DNA from 3 places in the Bradyrhizobium sp. SZCCHNS3016 genome. Region 1 is predicted to be linked to each of the others. Evidence: predicted binding sites of a transcription regulator. Region 1 holds the regulator's gene; each other region holds the start of a gene.
The links. Region 1 encodes PhoB, which activates phosphate uptake and scavenging genes when phosphate is short. Its sites were predicted from a motif close to TGTCATNNANCTGTCAT; they were not measured.
Positions count from the first base shown of each region.

Region 2: QW881_RS27380 (alkaline phosphatase D family protein) is a predicted target of PhoB. The motif match lies at 2,231-2,247, and genes of this name have one in related genera.
Region 3: phnC (phosphonate ABC transporter ATP-binding protein) is a predicted target of PhoB. The motif match lies at 2,738-2,754, and genes of this name have one in related genera.

Region 1 is NZ_JAUETE010000001.1:326,911-332,936, forward strand. Features, by position in the region: gene pstA (phosphate ABC transporter permease PstA) at 1-250, shown strand, start outside; gene pstB (phosphate ABC transporter ATP-binding protein PstB) at 247-1,068, shown strand; gene phoU (phosphate signaling complex protein PhoU) at 1,099-1,815, shown strand; gene phoB (phosphate regulon transcriptional regulator PhoB) at 1,832-2,539, shown strand; gene QW881_RS01565 (trypsin-like serine protease) at 2,687-4,003, shown strand; gene QW881_RS01570 (HoxN/HupN/NixA family nickel/cobalt transporter) at 4,179-5,300, shown strand; gene QW881_RS01575 (HupU protein) at 5,316-6,026, shown strand, end outside.
Region 2 is NZ_JAUETE010000017.1:47,087-53,112, forward strand. Features, by position in the region: gene QW881_RS27375 (response regulator) at 169-543, shown strand; gene QW881_RS27380 (alkaline phosphatase D family protein) at 589-2,160, opposite strand; gene QW881_RS27385 (TAXI family TRAP transporter solute-binding subunit) at 2,301-3,647, opposite strand; gene QW881_RS27390 (4a-hydroxytetrahydrobiopterin dehydratase) at 3,906-4,325, shown strand; gene QW881_RS27395 (YkvA family protein) at 4,431-4,844, shown strand; gene QW881_RS27400 (TAXI family TRAP transporter solute-binding subunit) at 4,974-6,026, opposite strand, start outside.
Region 3 is NZ_JAUETE010000001.1:727,468-733,493, reverse strand. Features, by position in the region: gene phnE (phosphonate ABC transporter, permease protein PhnE) at 1-707, opposite strand, end outside; gene phnD (phosphonate ABC transporter substrate-binding protein) at 803-1,735, opposite strand; gene phnC (phosphonate ABC transporter ATP-binding protein) at 1,815-2,624, opposite strand; gene QW881_RS03510 (chloramphenicol acetyltransferase) at 2,799-3,461, shown strand; gene QW881_RS03505 (alpha-D-ribose 1-methylphosphonate 5-triphosphate diphosphatase) at 3,458-4,642, shown strand; gene QW881_RS03500 (DUF1045 domain-containing protein) at 4,649-5,359, shown strand; partial or broken gene QW881_RS03495 (mechanosensitive ion channel family protein) at 5,365-5,532, opposite strand.

The DNA of each region.
Region 1 (6,026 bases):
GCTGCTCGCCACCGCCCGCGTCGCCGGCGAGACCGCGCCTCTGCTGTTCACCGCACTGTCGAACCAGTTCTGGAGCCTCAACCTCTCCAAGACGATGGCGAACCTGCCCGTCACCATCAACAATTTCGTCCAGAGCCCTTATGCCTATTGGAAGCAACTGGCCTGGAGCGGAGCCCTTCTCATCACTCTGGCCGTGCTCGCCCTGAACATCGGTGCACGCATTCTCGGCGCCGAGAGGAACACCAAATGACCGAACTGTCCGTCTCCGTCAGTCAGCCCAATCACGCTCTTCACGGCAAGGCGCTTCCGGATGCGCCGGCCAAGGTGACTGCGCGCAACCTCAACTTCTACTACGGCGACCATCACGCGCTGAAGAACATCAACCTGTCGCTGGGCACCAACCGCGTCACCGCGTTCATCGGCCCGTCCGGCTGCGGCAAGTCCACGCTGCTGCGCATCTTCAACCGGATGTACGATCTCTATCCGGGCCAGCGCGCGACCGGGCAGCTGATGCTCGACAACACCAACATCCTCGATCCCAAGCTCGATCTGAATCTGCTGCGCGCCCGGGTCGGCATGGTGTTCCAGAAGCCGACGCCGTTCCCGATGACGATCTACGAGAACATCGCCTTCGGCATCCGCCTCTATGAGAAGATCTCCAAGTCGGAGATGGACGACCGGGTCGAGAAGGCGCTGCGCGGCGGCGCGCTGTGGAACGAGGTCAAGGACAAGCTCAACGCCTCGGGCCTGTCGCTGTCCGGCGGCCAGCAGCAGCGACTGTGCATCGCGCGCACCGTGGCGGTCCGGCCGGAGGTGATCTTGTTCGACGAGCCGTGCTCGGCGCTCGATCCGATCTCGACCGCCAAGGTCGAGGAGCTGATCCAGGAGCTCGCCGAAAACTATACGATCGCCATCGTGACGCATAACATGCAGCAGGCGGCGCGCGTCTCCGACAAGACCGCCTTCATGTATCTCGGCGAGCTGATCGAGTTCGACGACACCAGCAAGATCTTCACCTCGCCGAGTGATCGGCGGACCCAGGATTACATCACCGGCCGGTTCGGCTGACGCCGACGACATTGTCTTCAGGAGATCATCATGGCCAGTGAACATACCGCCAAGGCGTTCGACAGCGATCTGCAGGACCTCACCCGTCTGGTATCGGAGATGGGCGGCCTCGCGGAGCGGCTGATCGTCGATTCCGTCGATGCGCTGGTGCGGCGCGACATCGCGCTCGGCCAGAAGGTGGTCGCCACCGACGCCGAGGTCGACAAGCTGCAGCGCATCATCGAGGAGCGCGCCGTGCTCACGATCGCCCGTCGCCAGCCGATGGCGGTCGACCTGCGCGAGATCGTCGGCGCGATGCGCGTGGCGACCGATCTGGAGCGCATCGGCGACCTCGCCAAGAACATCGGCAAGCGCGTCGCCGCGCTGGAAAGCGACTTCCATCCGCTGAAGCTGATCCGCGGCCTCGAGCACATGACCGATCTCGTGCAGTCGCAGGTCAAGACGGTGCTGGACGCCTATGCCGCGCATGACCTGCCGGCGGCGATGACGGTGTGGAAGGGCGACGAGGAGGTCGACGCGATCTGCACGTCGCTGTTCCGCGAGCTCCTGACCTACATGATGGAGGATCCGCGCAACATCTCGTTCTGCATCCACCTGATGTTCTGCGCCAAGAACATCGAGCGGATCGGCGATCACGCGACCAACATCGCCGAGACGGTGTTCTATATGATCGAAGGCCAGCAGATCATGGACAAGCGCCCGAAGGGCGACATGACGAGCTTCGCATCGACGATTCCCGGTAACTAAGAGAGACGGTTCAGACATGGGCGCCCGAATTCTGGTGGTGGAGGACGAGGAGGCGCTGACGACGCTGCTGCGCTACAACCTCGAGGCCGAAGGCTACGAGGTCGAGACCGTGGCGCGCGGCGACGAGGCCGACACGCGGCTCAAGGAGCGCGTTCCGGATCTCGTCGTGCTCGACTGGATGCTGCCGGGCCTCTCCGGCATCGAGCTGTGCCGCCGCCTGCGCGCGCGCTCCGAGACCCGGCAACTGCCGATCATCATGCTGACGGCGCGCGGCGAGGAGAGCGAGCGCGTGCGCGGACTCGCCACTGGCGCCGACGACTACATCGTCAAGCCGTTCTCGGTGCCGGAGCTCCTGGCGCGCGTGAAAGGCCTACTGCGGCGGGCGAGCCCGGAGCGGCTGGCGACCGTGCTGTCCTATGGCGACATCGAGCTCGACCGCGAGAAGCGCCGCGTGGCGCGCTCGGGGCGGCCGATCGATCTCGGCCCGACCGAATACCGCCTGCTCGAATTCTTCCTCGAGCACCCCGGCCGCGTGTTCAGCCGCGAACAGCTGCTCGATAGCGTCTGGGGCCGCGACATCTACATCGACGAGCGCACCGTCGACGTCCATATCGGCCGCCTGCGCAAGCTGCTCAATCCCGGCCGCGAGCAGGACCCGATCCGCACGGTGCGCGGCGCCGGTTATGCGCTCGATGACCGCTTCGCCAAGAGCGAGCAGGTGTAAGGGGCGATCCGGCGTGAGCACGAAGCAGGTGTGAGGCGCGAGGCGGCCCGATTGAGGAGATCGCGGTCCGCTTTCCGCCACGCCGCCGCCGTCTTGATCGTGTCTGCTTCGTGGCCCGTCACGATGTTTCGGTCCCAGCGGACGCCCTTGATCAAGACCATCATCATATCTCTTGCCGTGCTGCTCGGCGGCGCGGCGGGCGCCCCGGCCGCCGAGCTCGAAGACGCGGTCGCGGCGGCAGGCAACGGGCAGCATGCGGCGGCGATGCGACGGCTGCTGCCGCTGGCCGCCAAGGGCGATGCGCGGGCGCAGTTCGACGTCGGCTTCATGCAGGCGTTCGGCTGGGGCGTGCCGCGTAATCCGAGCGAGGCGCTGGCCTGGTACCGCAAGGCCGCCGATCAGGGGCTCGCCGTCGCGCAACATTATCTCGGCATCGCCTACGTCAATGGCGAGGGTGTTGCCTCGAACTACGGCGAAGCCAGTCGCTGGTTCAGCCGCGCGGCGGCGCAGGGCTTTGCGCAGTCGCAATACATGCTCGGCCTGATGCTGCTCGACGGCCGTGGCGCGAAGCAGGACGTCGTGCAGGGTTATGCCTGGCTGGTGATGGCCGGCCGCAACGGCGTGCGATCGGCCGGCCGCGACGTGCAGCGGGTCAAGTTGACCGAGCCGCAGCGCGTCCAGGCCCAGAGCGCCATTGCGTCCTGGCAGCCGAAACCGGAATCGGCGGATGCGGGCATTGCCACTCCGCGTCCGGAGCAACTGCTCGGGCTCGATCGCCACATCGGCGAGGTCGTCGATCCCACCTCCTGGCCGGCGTCGTCGATCGGCGTCGTCACCGTCGCGCAATACTCGAGCGGCGGCTGGTGCACCGGCACGCTGGTCGCGCCGCGCGTCGTGCTCACCGCGGCGCATTGCGTGTTCAACGGCGTGGCGCAGGTCAGCCCCGGCAACGTCCGCTTCCTGGCCGGCATGAACCGGGGCACGCCGGCGGCATCGTCGGTCGCCGACAAGCTGATCGTGGCGCCGGACTTTGTCCCGATCCAGCACGACAGGTGGTCGCTCGACCGCTCGCCCGCCGATTGGGCGTTGATCGTGCTGAAGGACGCGCTGCCGTCGAAGCCGGTCGCGGTCAAGGCGCTGACGCGCGAGGAATTGCAGGCTGCGACATCGGCCGGAACCATCTCCGAGATCGGCTATGGCCAGGAGCGGCGCTATTCGCCGACCGGCCAGCGCAATTGCAGCGCCGGCATGACCAAGGACGGGATGCTGCTGACGGTGCATTGCCTCGCCAATTTCGGCTATTCCGGCTCCCCCATCCTCGCCGAAGTCGGCGGACAGCCGGCCGTGGTCGGCATCTTCTCGGCGTTCCACGAGGAGACCCGGCTGATGTTCGCCGCCCCCGCGAGCCAGTTCGAGACGGTCGTGCGGCGCGAGATCGCGGCACAGAGTGCCTCGGCGCGGTGAGCGAAGGAGGGGGCGAGAGGGACGAGGTCCCCGCCGCTGGTCATGTTCTGTGCGTGACTGGATAGCGGGTTGCCAAGCGAGAGGGCGGTCCGGGAAGCGCCACCCAGGTTTTCCTGCAGCTTTCGCCTGCAGCGGGGCCTTACCGAACTGGCCTGGCTCTTGCTACAGTCTGAGTATGACGATTGTTCCAATTGATCATCCTCGGGCCGCGCGGCTGCTGTGGTGGCGGTCGCAGCCCGGCCGCAACGTTGCGCTCGTCGGCGGGCTGGTCGCCGCCAACGCGCTCGCCTGGGCCTGGGCGTTCGCGCTCTACGCCGACCGGCCCGCCATCGTCGGCACCGCGATGCTGGCCTGGCTGCTCGGACTGCGCCATGCGGTCGATGCGGATCACATCGCGGCGATCGACAACGTCGTGCGGAAGCTGGTGCAGGACGGTAGCGCCCCGCGCGCCGCCGGCCTCTATTTTGCGCTCGGCCATTCCAGCGTCGTCGTCATAGCCACCATCGTCGTGAGCCTCATCGCCGGCGCCGACCTCCTGGATGAAGAGAGCGCGATCAGGGCGATCGGCGGCGTCATCGGCACGTCGGTATCGGCCGGCTTCCTGCTGCTGATCGCGTTGGCGAACCTCATTCTGTTCGTGAACCTCTGGCGCCGCACGGCACAGCCACAGTCCGAGATGGAAACAGCCGGAAACACCGGACGGGGCATCCTCATCCGCCTGCTGAGCCCCGTGCTCCGCCTGGTGGGACGCGCCTGGCACATGTATCCGCTCGGTTTCCTGTTCGGTCTCGGCTTCGACACCGCGAGCGAGATCGGGCTTCTCAGCCTGTCGGCGACCGAGGCTGCGCGCGGCGCGAGCCTCGCCCATGTGCTGGTATTCCCGGCGCTGTTCGCGGCTGCGATGGCCACTGTCGACACCGCCGACAGCATGCTGATGGTCGGCGCCTATCGCTGGGCGCTGACCGATCCCGCACGCAAGCTGCGCTATAACCTCGTGATCACCGGCGCATCCGTTGCGATCGCGCTGGTGATCGGCAGCTTCGAGGCGTTCACGCTGTTGGCGCCGCGGCTTGGCCTGACGGGGGGATGGGCTGACGTCGCCACCGCGCTGGGCGACGATGTCACCAATCTCGGGCTCGTCGCGATCGGCCTGTTCGGACTGATCTGGGCGGTCGCCAGGCTGCTCGGTCGCAGCCAGCGCGGTTCCGAGGCGACGCCCGGCGAAGCGCTTGCCAGCGTTCGTGCGGGGGCGCTAAACCCGCCAGCGATACGAAGCGGAACGCATGAGACGGGCTAGGAGCGGGGCCTCATGATGGTCGGCTCGGAGGGAACGATCAGGATGCTGTGGCTGCAGGGCGCGAGCTGCGGCGGCTGCACGATGTCGATCCTGGAAAGCGGCGCGTCCGGCTGGTTCGACGAATTGCGCCAATCCGGCATCGATCTGGTATGGCATCCCTCCGTCAGCGAGCAGACCGGAGACGAGGTGGTGGAGCTGTTGGAGGCGATCCGCGACGGCCGCGAGCGGCTCGATCTGCTGGTGCTCGAAGGCTCGGTGGCGCGCGGACCTGGTCTGACCGGCCGCTTCAACATGCTCGCCGGCACCAACCGCTCGATCTATCACTGGCTGCTCGATCTGGCGCCGCTGGCCGACTACGTCGTCGCCGTCGGCAGCTGCGCCGCCTATGGCGGCATTCCCGCGGCTGGCATCAATCCGACCGATGCGGTCGGACTGCAGTTCGAGGGCAGCGATATCGGCGGCGCGCTTGGCGCGGCCTTCCGCTCGAAACGCGGGCTGCCGGTGATCAACGTCGCAGGCTGTGCGCCGCATCCGGGCTGGATGATGGAGAGCCTGCTGGCGCTTACCTCGGGCGATCTGACGGCAGACGGTCTCGACGCAGTCGGCCGTCCGACCTTCATCGCCAACCACCTCGCTCATCACGGCTGCTCGCGCAACGAGTTCTACGAGTTCAAGGCGAGTGCGGAAGCGATGTCAGAGCGCGGCTGCCTGATGGAGCATCTCGGC
Region 2 (6,026 bases), on a different contig from region 1:
CATCATCCCCTGCGCGCAACGCATGTGCGTGATTCGTGCTCCTTGTGTTCACAAGTGCACCGACACAGGAACTCTGATATGCTGCCTTGGTTCCAGGAACCCGCCAGCGCACTCAAGAGGAGACGCCGGCTGCGGCGCCCATCCCTCATCCTGGAACCCGCAGATCCCATGACCAGCTCGCAATCAGGCGTGCCCGAGCTTTATCAACATGTGCTGGTCGTCGAAGACGACCCCATCATTGCGCTCGGATTGGAAGACACGATCACCGACCTCGGCGTTCCCGACATCAGGATCGCAGCCGACGTCGCGACCGCGCTCGCTATGATCGCGGAGCGCGCCCCGCAATTCGCATTGCTCGATGTCGGCCTGGTCCGCGAAAAGAGCTTTGCGATTGCCGAGCGGCTGACGCTGCTCGGCATTCCCTTCGCCTTCTCCACCGGCTATGGCGCCGACCGCGTGCCGGCCGCTTTCGCCGACCGGCCACGGCTGCCGAAGCCTTGCCCGACCGACGCGCTGGAGGCGGTGCTGCGGCGACGCGATTAGTTGCCGTCGCAGCACGCGATCGTCTTGCCGACGAACAACGACAGCTCAGCCGAGCTTCGGATCGAGCGTGGTCGACCACAGCGCGACGTCGGCGCGATCGCGCAGGGTCACGGTCATCTGGCCCGTGGCGCCCTCGATCTTGACGTGGCCGAAGAACTGCATGCCGGCCGATGGCGGCAGGTTCTGCTTATCGAGGCCCGGCGCCTTGATGAACCGCACCTCGGGGCCGAAGGTGTTGTCGAGCTCGTTCGGACCGAACGTGCCGGCATGCAGCGGACCGGAGACGAACTCCCAGAACGGCTCGAAGTCCTGAAACTGCGCCTTGTTCGGATCGTAATAGTGCGCGGCCGCGTAGTGCACGTCCGCCGTCAGCCACACCGTGTTCTGGATCGGCGCCGTCTTGATGAAGCGCAGGATCTCGGCAATCTCGAGCTCGCGGCCGCGCGCCGGGCCGTCCCCTTGGGCAATCGCTTCCGAGCCCTTCTTGTTGGCTGCATCGTCATAGACGATGATGCTGAGCGGCATGTCGGAGGCGATCACCTTCCAGGTCGCGCGCGAATTGAGCAGCGCCTGCTTCAGCCAGCGCATCTGCTCCGGCCCGATGAAGTAGGACGCCGGACCATATTTGTCCTCGAGATTGGGACCGTTGGCGCCGCGGTAGCTGCGCTCGTCGAGCACGAACACGTCGAGATGCGGGCCGTAATTGATCGTGCGATAGATGCGCCCCGGCTCGATGATGCTCTCGCGCATGGGATACATCTCGTGGAAGGCGCGCGCCGCGCGGGCCGCGAGCAGCTGGATGTTGCGCTCCTTGTAGCTGGCCGGCAGCTCCTTGGAGGCCGACCAGTTGTTGGTGACCTCATGATCGTCCCACTGCACGAAGATCGGCACTTCGGCATTGAAAGCGCGGACGTTCTCGTCGAGGAAATTGTATTTGTGAGCGGCACGGAACTCGTCGAGCGTTTCGGCGACCTTCGCCTTCTCTTCCACGGTGAGGTTCTTCCACACCTTGTTGTCCGGCAGCTTCACCTCGGACTTGATCGGGCCATCGGCATAGATGGTGTCGCCGGAATGCAGGAAGAAGTCCGGGCGGTGCTTCTTCATCGTCGAGAAGGTGAACATGCCGCCATCGTCGGGGTTGATGCCCCAGCCCTGCCCCGCCACGTCGCCGCCCCAGACGAACGAGACGTCGCGCTTGTTGCCGGGCGCGGTGCGGAAGCGGCCAACCGCGGCCTCGCTTTCGACCGCGACATGCGAAAGGTCGCGAAACTTGACGCGGTAGAAGATGTCCTGGCCGCTGGGCAGACCGTCGATCAGCATCTTGGCCGTGAAGTCGCTTTCCGGAAGCGCGGCGACCGGAGGCAGCGTACGCGCATCCTTGAACGATTCGGTGGTCGCCACCTCGACCAGCATCTGCGACGGCCGGTCCGCGCGCGCCCAGACCACGCCACCATCCATGCCAATGTCGCCGGACTGCACGCCATGCGTGATCTGCGGCCGGTCGGCGGCGCGGCACAGATAGGGCATCGCCAGCGTCGTGACGCCGGCTGCGGCGGCCGTCGATAGGAAGCGGCGGCGGGACAGGGCGGCGTGCGGTCGAGGAATGCGAAGCGTCATGCGGATCTCCTGGTCGGATCGCGCTCGGGAGCAGGCGCGAGCCACGGCCCGGCAGACCTAGAAAAGATTGATGACGCTGGAATTACACGCGGCGTCTTGGGCAGCGCGCGACACCGCCGCAGGGGGAGCGTGAGCCGACCTCAGGTGCCGGCGGCACGCAACTGCGCGCCGGTGCGCTGCAGATTGGCGGGCATGCTCATCAGGATGAGCTTGCGATCGGCCACCGCGTTGTGGAACTGCTCGAGCGCGATATTGAAGGCAGTCAGCGCCGCGTGCTCGATCGCGCCGTCCTCGAAGCAGGTCAGCGTGTTGCGCAGGATCTCGTCGGCCTCGGCCTGGAGCTGATCGAGCTCCTCGGTCGAATCGCACTTGCGCGCGATCGTGATCATCTCCAGCAGACGATCGCGCAGCGAGGTGTTGATGGTGCGTTCGTCGCGCTTGAGATAGCCGGCGAACCACGCGCCGGCCGAGCCCATCGCCGAAAGCGCCATCAGGCTCCACCAGATGTAGTCGCTGTAGCGGTCGAGGAAGGTCTTCTCCTCGCCATCGACGAAGGCCGCCGCGCCGGGATGAGCGGGGATCGCGGCGTCCTTGTCGGTGTCCGGCGTCTCGATCTTGGCGGCAAGCGGAAATTCCGACATCAGCTGCTGGCGCACCGAGAACAGCTGATGCGTGAACGTCGAGACCGTCGATTCGGCGAGACCCTTGCGTGCCACGATGTGGTGATTGAAGCTGATCGTCTTCACTTCATCTTCAGGGCGATCGGGCGCCCCGCCGAACGCGCCGGCCGGAATCTCGGTGGCCTCGTATTCGGGATGGTTCTGTGCGATGGCTCCGGCGGAATCGATGGCCAGGAAGGCGGGAGGGCCGCCCTCCTTGGTGGCGGCGGCGATCGCATCCGCCGTGATCTTGCTGTTGATGGGACCGGCCGCCAGATAGACATCGGCCCTCTGGCTTCGGACCGCTTCGGCGGCCTCGGTGATCGGGAATTGGACGATCTCGACCTTGCCGGGGTCGACGCCATATTGGCGCAGGATGACCTTCAGCAGGTTCGCGTTCGCCGGCGTCCGGCCGATGATGCCGACTTTGTGGCCCGCGAGCTGCGAGATCTTCGTGATCTTGGCGCCAGCTTTGCGGCTCTTGCCCTTGCCGGACGAGGGCACCCAGAGGACGACGACGTTCTTGCGCAGCGTCGCTACCGCCTGTGCGTTCTTTGGGACCTCCAGGTCGCCCCGCACGATCGCAAGATCGACCTTGGCGGCGGCCAGCGCCTGCGCGCTCTCGCCGGCGCCCTCGGTCGGAACCGGCCGCAGCCTGACGGAGGCGTGCGACTGGGAAAAGGCCTGGGTCAGGGCCTGGACGACCTTGAGGTCGTCGCTGTTGGGCGGACCGACCGCGATCTTGAGCACCACGGGACGCATCGCAAAATAATAGGCACCCGTCAAAGCGCCGACGACCGCGAGGATCCCGGCGATGACGATGAACACGGCAGGGCGCATCCGTGAGCGCTGCGCTGGCGTGGTCTGAGTATCTACCAGATTCCGTCCTCCGGTGGTCCCAGGCCGGGCGACGCCACCGGCGGCTTCGTCTGGCCACGTCGTCCTTCGATAGAGCTGAACTGTAGCAAATTTCTTGTCCGCCCGGGGTGACATCTGCGTCATGGTTACCACCGCACCAGTCCACCGCAGGATCGGGGCAGTTCCGAGCCCCTCCGGCATGGCGCCTGTGACAAGGCTCTGATCGGGATGCGTTTTCGGCTAGTCTTGGCAACCGGACACCGGCGCGATCCAGCCGGAGGTAGCCCCGCAATCGCCCGGACGCTGCCACGTGTCCGGTCGATTGCACCACAAGAGGAGATCGAGATGCCGCAACGATTGTCGGCGGAGGCACGCGCCACCGCCCTGCGGGAGCTTCCCGGCTGGTCCGAGGCGCAGGGTCGTGAGGCCATCGCTCGCACGTTCACGTTCAAGGACTTCAACGAGGCGTTCGGCTTCATGACCCGGGTCGCGCTGGTCGCTGAAAAGGCTGACCATCATCCCGAGTGGCGCAACGTCTACCGCACCGTCGAGGTGGTCCTCACGACCCATGACGCAGGCGGCGTGACCATGCGCGACATCGAGCTCGCCAAGGCGATGAATGCGATCGCCGCGACGATGCGCGGCTGAGGCCTTGGCGATGACGGCACGCGCCTTGCGGCCGGCGTCGCCATCACCACATCCGAGGGCGAGGACCGCGCCTCCAGCGCCGTCTGGAACCGGAGATCGGACATCATGTCGGATGCGACCGACTACAACGTTGGCTTCGAGCCCGCGGAGCGGCTGGCCCGGGATCGCGAGACCCTTCGCCGCCGTTTCTGGATCAAGTTCAAGAAGGTTGTCGCGCGGTTGCCGTTCGCCGAGGAGCTGCTTGCGGCGTATTACTGCGCCTTCGACAAGGAGACACCGCGGCACGTCCAGGTCGCCCTGCTCGGCGCCATCGCCTACTTCGTCGTGCCGTTCGACTTCATGCCTGACGTCTTGCCCATCCTCGGCTTCACCGACGACGCGGCGGTGCTCGCCACCGCCATCCGCATGGTCGCCTCGAACATCACGCCCGACCATCATGCCGCGGCCCGCGCCGTACTCGCGCGGCTGGCGGCAGACAAGAACGCTGACGTCGCGAAGGACGGCGAGAATATCGGCTGACGGCGGCTCGGGCCGGCAAGCCGGGTTCCCGCAGTCAGCGCCTCGGAAGGGCACAACGGTAAACAACAGCAAAAAGCCCCGCGTTCGCGGGGCTTTTCTCCTGATGGGACCTCGTCAAACGCTACGAGCTCAGCGCTGGCCGCGCGCCTGGGCGCGGGCGCTGCCGGTCTTCTCGGCCTCCCAGGCCTGGTACTGCTTGAACAGCGCCTCGCGGTCGGCCTCGCTCGGCATCGCCCTGCCGGCGCTGCTCTGCTTCAGGAAGTCATCGAAGCGGTCGCGCTGTGCGCCTTCCATGGCATGGCTCTCCAGCCATTTGCTCGCGGACGGCAGCCGCTGCCAGCCGGCCAGCGGCGCCGACAGCGAGACCTCCTTCCACTTCGGATGGAACGGGGGATTCTGGAATGCCGGGAATTTGGTGAAGAAGGCATCGACGAAGGTCGCGAGCTTGCGATAGCGGTCGGTGTTCGGCGCCCAATTATAGGCGGCGAGCACGGCCGGCACCGCGATCGTGTCGACCTTCTCGCCCTCGGCGATCAGGTTCGGATAGTCCTTCGCGGTCAGGGTCGCCGGCAGGTAGTCGGTCTGCAGCGGTCGATCGTAATCGACGTTGACGAGATGGAAGCGGCCGTCGTTGACGAAGGTGCTGACCGACTTGTAGGGCTTGCCGCCGACCACGATGACGGCATCGAGCTCGCCGCGCTTCAGCTTCTCCATCGCGATGCGCTGCTCGATATAGGCGAAGTTGGCGCGCAGGCCCAACCGCTCGAACACCGTCAGCGCCGTGACGAAGGTGCCGCCATTCGGCAGGTCGACGCTGACCCGGCGGCCTTCGAGGTCACGCAGCGTGCGCACCGCGCGCGGCGCGATGACCTGCATCTCCTCGTTGTAGAGCTTGGTGACGTAGGTGAACTGCCGCTTGATGTCCTTGGCGAAGCCCTTGCGCTCGAGATAGTCGAGCGTGTCGGCTCGGACGATGCCGAGATCGACACCCTGCAGGAACAGGATGTCGGCCACGCTCTGCACCGAGCCGCGGCCGACGATCGGCAAGACGCGCAGATTGTTGCCGTCATCGAGCAGCGAGGCCAGGTCGGCGCCGAACTGCACATAGGTGCCGCCGATGGTGCCGGTGATGAGCGTCACCGTGTTGGCGTTCAGCGCCTGCTTGGTCTGCACCGAGCCGAA
Region 3 (6,026 bases), 400 kb from region 1:
GAAGCCTCGCGCACGTTGATCTCGAAGCGCAGCAAGGTGTAGCTGGAGAAACCCGCAATAACCTGAGGCAGCACGGCAAATCGCATGCAGGACAGCCAGCTCGCGCCGGTGGCGCGCACGCCCTCGACCGGCTTCATGTCGGCATTCTCAACGACCTCCGAGAACAGCTTACCGAGCGCACCGCTCGAATGAAGGGCGATGGCGAGCACGCCCGGGATCGGCCCAAGCCCGAAAGCAATGACGAAGATCAGGGCGAACACGACGCTCGGAACGGTGCGGGCGAATTCCAGGAGCCGGCGCACCGTGAAGCGGATCCACGGCGCGGGCGAGGTGTTCTCGGCGGCGAGGAAGTTGAGACCGAATGCGACGAGCATTCCGGCCATCGTGCCGACGTAGCTGATCAGCAGCGTCTCTGCCAGCAGCTTGATCCACTTCTTGAAGCCCCAGAACCATTCGGGCAGATTGGTCCAGACCCGTTGCCCGTCGTCGAGCGTCAAGATGCGATCGAAGTAGCTGATGAAGTTGCCGAAGTAGGTATAGAACGTCCGCAGATTGACCTCGGCACCGATGGCCGCGGCGAAGAGCACTGCCAGGAGTACCATGGCGGACAGGGCAAGACGCAATCGACGGCGCGAAACGGCCCGCCGATAGGTCTCGTTCAGAGCCGCAAGCTGCTGGCTCGGAAGGATCGAAACGGCAACAGCCATCGGCTTCGTGCTGCTCTTGGTTCGGACGTGTGAGAGATTCTTCAACGGACGAGCCGGGCCCCACGGGACCCGGCTCACCATCGATGGATCGTCGATCAGGACGCCTTCTTGCGCAGGCTGTCGACGAATTTGATCAGGTCGATCGTGCCATCCCAGTCCTTCGTCGTGGCAGGGTGGAAGCCCTTCTTCTGGCCGTCGGAGAGACGGTCGAAGGCGGCCTTGTCCTTGATCGGCGCATCGAAGAAGGCCTTGGCGATCGCCGATTTCAAATCGTCCGGCAGGTCCGTGTTGTAGGCGTAGGGGCCGTTGATGATCGGCGCTGACTTGTGAATGATGCGGAAGTCGTCCTTCTTCATCGGCGAACCGTCAGCGTTCTTCAGCATGCCCTTGGTCAGCATCTGGGCCAACGTCGAATCGTTGTCGCTCGTCCATTGGTTGGCCGCGATGTCGACAGTCCCCTGGGACAGGGCCAGCACCGCGTTCTCGTGGCTGCCGGTGAAGACAACCTTGCCAAAATACGTCTCGGCGTCGGTCACGCCCATCTTGTTGAGCTCGAAGCGGGGTACGTTGTTGCCCGACGTGGAGTTCGGATCGACGAGGCCGAGATTCTTGCCCTTGAGGTCTTCGACCTTCCGGTACGGGCTGCTCGCCTTGACGAAGAACACCGAGTAATAGCCGGTGCTGCCGTCGGAGTTGATGTCGTTGGCGAAGGCATCGGTCTTGACGCCGGTGAGCCGGGCGCGGGCAAACGACGCCGAGCCATAGCTCGCGATGTGGATGTTGCCGGCGCGCTGGCCTTCGATCACGGCCGCGTAATCGTTGGCGATACGCAGCGTCACCTTCACGCCCAGCTCTTTCGAGAGATAGTTCACGAAAGGCGTCCAGCGCTCAGTGACACCCGAGGCGTTCTCTGCCGGGACCACGGCGAAGGTCAGCTCAGGATACTTCGCCTTCCAGTCCTCGGCTGACGCCGAGGCCGTGAAAGCCAGCGCAGCGACGCCCGCCAGAACGATGCGACGATTGATCATAACATGCCCTCTTGTTGCAGTAAGTAACAGGTCTCGCCCCCGCGCCATGCGGAAGCTCGAGCTTGCAGAAATCCGCGTCTCAGGCCACGGCCGCTTCGCCGAGTGCCGGCACCGTTGCCGCCGGTGCCGGATGGATCGAACCCATCACCTCGTCCGCCTCGAGATCGTAGAGCTCACGTGCGATCTGCGCCGTCAGCGCCGACGGCACGTCGTCGAACACGATCCGTCCGGTCGCCATGCCGATCAGGCGATCGCAATAGCTGCGCGCCAGATCGAGCGAATGCAGGTTGCAGACGACGGTGATGCCGAAATGCTTGTTGATGCGCAGCAGCGCGTCCATCACGATCTTGGTGTTGCGGGGATCGAGCGAGGCGATCGGCTCGTCTGCGAGAATGATCTCGGGGTTCTGCACCATCGCGCGCGCGATCGCGACGCGCTGCTGCTGCCCGCCCGAGAGCTGATCGGCGCGCTGCGCTGCGAGGGAGGCCATGTCGAACTGCTCGAGCGCGGACAGCGCCATGGCGACATCCTCCGCTGGCCAGAGCTGCGCCAGCGAGCGCCACGACGGGACTTCGGCGAGTCGCCCCATCAGCACGTTCGTCAGCACGTCCAATCGGCCGACCAGATTGAACTGCTGGAAGATCATCGCCGAGCGCGCACGCCACTGCCGCAGATCGCGGCCCCGCAGCGCCGTCACGTCGAGATCCTTGAAGAGGATGCGGCCGCCGCTCACCGGGCTCAGACGATTGATGGACCGCAGCAAGGTCGACTTGCCGGCGCCGGAACGCCCGATCACGCCGACGAAGCTGCCGGGTGCAACTGAGAAGGATGCATTGTCGACTGCGGCTTTCATGCCAAAACGGCACGTCAGGCCATCCACCACCAGCATTGAATTCTCCAGACGCCTCGCTTTGGCCTATCGCTAGCGTCTGGATTCTACAGTTATGTGACAGCGACACTGCAGCGCCGCACTCGTCCACACGCCGGTCGCAGTCATGCAGATGTCACGCGCCTGTCATAGGGGAGATCCGACACCTTCACAGGCGCAGAGACAGGACGTGAGATGGCCGGCAAGTCGCTTTCGATTGAACCAACCGTTGACCCCTCGGCCAAGCTCCAGGACGTGACGCTTGGCGCCTATTGTGAGGTCGGCGCCCGCACCATCCTGCAGGAGGTGACGATGGGCGACTACTCCTATGTGGTCAACGATTCCCAGATCACCTACACGACGATCGGGAAGTTCTGTTCGATCGCGGCGATGACCCGGATCAATCCGGGCAACCACCCGATGCCGCGGGCGACGCAGGCCCATTTCACCTATCGCGCCAGCGCCTATTTTCCAGGAGAGCCGGACGATGCGGAGTTCTTCGCCTGGCGGAGACAACATCATGTCGAGATCGGACACGACGTCTGGATCGGCCATGGCGCGATCGTGCTGCCGGGCCGCAACATCGGCACCGGCGCGGTCGTGGCGGCTGGCGCCATCGTTACCAAGGACGTTCCGGCCTATACCGTCGTCGCCGGCAATCCGGCGCGCCCGATCAAGCGCCGGTTTCCGCGCAAGGTCGAGCAGCGGCTCCGCGATCTGGCGTGGTGGGATTGGAATCACCAGGCGCTGCGCGCGGCGCTTCCCGATTTCCGCAAGCTCGAGATCACCGACTTCCTGGACAAATACGAGGCTGCCCTCGACGCGCGCGTCCCGGTGCGGCAGAGTGCCGCCCCATGACCGATATCTCCATCTCGCGGGGCCGCTGCCTCGTCGATACCGACCTCGTAGACACGTCCTTGATCATATCCGGCGGCGTGATCGCCGGCATCGGGACACCAGGACACCGGTCGGGTCTCGAACTCGATGCGGAGGGGCTCACCGTGCTCCCCGGCATCGTCGACATCCACGGCGATGCGTTCGAGCGCCAGATGATGCCGCGCGCCGGGGTCGATTTCCCGACAGACGTCGCGCTGATCGACAGCGACCGCCAGGCCATCAGCAATGGCATCACCACGGTCTTTCACGCGACGACCTGGTCATGGGAGCCGGGCCTGCGCAGCGCCGACAATGCGCGGCGCCTGCTCGAATCGATCGAAGCGCTGCGCCCGCGGCTCGCAGCCGACACGCGCTTCCATCTGCGCCACGAGACCTTCAATCTCGACGACGAGGAGGAGATCGGGCGGTGGCTCGCCGACCGGCGCGTCGACCTGTTCGCCTTCAACGACCACATGGATTCGACGGTGGCGAGTCTGGACAAGCCGCACAAGCGCCAGCGCATGGTCGACCGCACCGGCCTGCCCGACGCGGAGTTCGACCGGTTGGTTGCGCGCATCGCCTCTCGCGCCGATACCGTTCCGGCTTCGATCGCGCGGCTGGCCGACATCGCACGCAAGGCTGGTGTCCGCATGCTGTCGCATGACGACGACAGCCCGGCCATGCGCAAGGCGTTTCGCAGCCAGGGGGTGACCATCGCAGAGTTTCCGGTCAACGAGGAGACCGCGCGCGAGGCCGCTCAAGGGGGTGACGCGATCGTATTCGGCGCGCCCAACGTCGTCCGTGGCGGCAGCCATACCGGGTGGACGAAGGCCAGCGACATGATCGCCAAGGGCCTCTGCTCGGTGCTGGCCTCCGACTACTACTATCCCGCGCCGCTGCTGGCAGCGTACCGGCTTGCGGCCGACGGCGTTCTTCCGCTGGCGCGCGCCTGGGATCTGATCTCGGGCGGCCCTGCACGCGCAGCTGGGCTGGCGGACCGCGGCATGCTCGCCGAGGGCCGCCGCGCCGATATCATTCTGGTCGACGACCGCGTACCGCTGCGCCCCCGCGTCGTCGCTGTGATCGCGTCCGGCCGGCTGGTCTATCTCACCGAGACGGACCGGCTGAACGCCCGGCCGGCACGTGCCATGGCGGCGGAGTAGCGAACCATGGCCAAATTTCCGCGCTATGCGATCTACTATGCTCCACCAGCAACAGCCGACCTGGCGGAATTCGGCGCGCGCCTGCTCGGTTACGACGCGTGGAGCGGCGATGACCGCAGCTTTCCGAGCGAGATCGTCCGCGCGGTTCCAGACTGGGCTGAGCTGACCGCAGACCCGCGCAAATACGGCTTTCACGCGACCTTGAAGGCTCCGTTCGAGCTGGCGGGTGCGGAGAGCGAAGCCGCGCTCTGCGCCGCTTGCGCTGAGTTGGCGGCCACGCCGCGAGCCGTCCCGGCCATCCGTCCGATCGTGGACGCGATCAGCGGATTCATCGCGATGATCCCTGGCGAGCCGTCTCCCATCCTGCAGCAGTTCGCGGCCGATTGTGTCCAGGCCTTCGAGCCGTTTCGCGCACCGATGACCGCCGACGACCGTGCTCGGCGCAAGCCGGATCTGCTGACACCACGGCAGCGCGATCATCTCGATCGTTGGGGTTATCCCTATGTCATGGAGGATTTCCGCTTCCACATGACGCTGACCTGCCGGCTGTCCGACGAGCGGCGCCGGCCGATCCTGACGATGCTGCAGGAGAGATTCGCGGCACTGTCACTGACAGAGCTCCGGATCGACAGGATTGTGTTGTTCCGCCAGCCCAATGCCCACCAGCGTTTCCACATCATCGGAGACTGGCCGTTCACGGCCGTCCAAGGCAGCTAGCGGCGTCAGTTCGGCATGGCTGCATGGTGCGACGGCGCCTCGCGGCCGAACACCGAGAGCGGCGGGGAGATGTCGGCGCGCTCGCGTGGCAAGGCTTCGCGCATCTCCCGCTGCAGGAACGCAATCAGCTTCTCGCGCACCTCGCAGCGCAGATCCCAGGCCTGCGGCGCATCCAGGCCGTTCTCCTTGAAGATGCCGGCGTGCATGCCGACGTAGAGATTGATGTAGCCGAGATTGTGCACGGCCTCGCTGAAGCGGACCGTCTTCAGTCCTACCGACGTCGCGCTCGTGGTTCCGAGCAGCGAAGGCGCTCCCCATCCTGCCGCGAGCGCGGCTGAGGTCGCGAGAAATCATTGTCGATCGATCGACAGGCTCGCGCTTGAATTTGATGCCGAGACAGTTTCGCTCACGGTGATGAAAATCTGCGAGGAGACTATGGTCAGATCATCGCGCAGCAAGGCGAAATAGCAGACGCGATCTGCTGAAAAGCTGACAACACTGTGCGCTGTGCAACACCTTGCGCCGCGCCGCGCCATGATCTGCCGACGGCTTGTCGCCTTGCTGCCGCTTCAGGAGTCGCCGTGGTCAAACGTGCATCGCTACAAAGGCGATAATGTCAATTTTGCCACTTCGGCCGCACAAAGAAATTGCACGTCGGCCGCCGTCG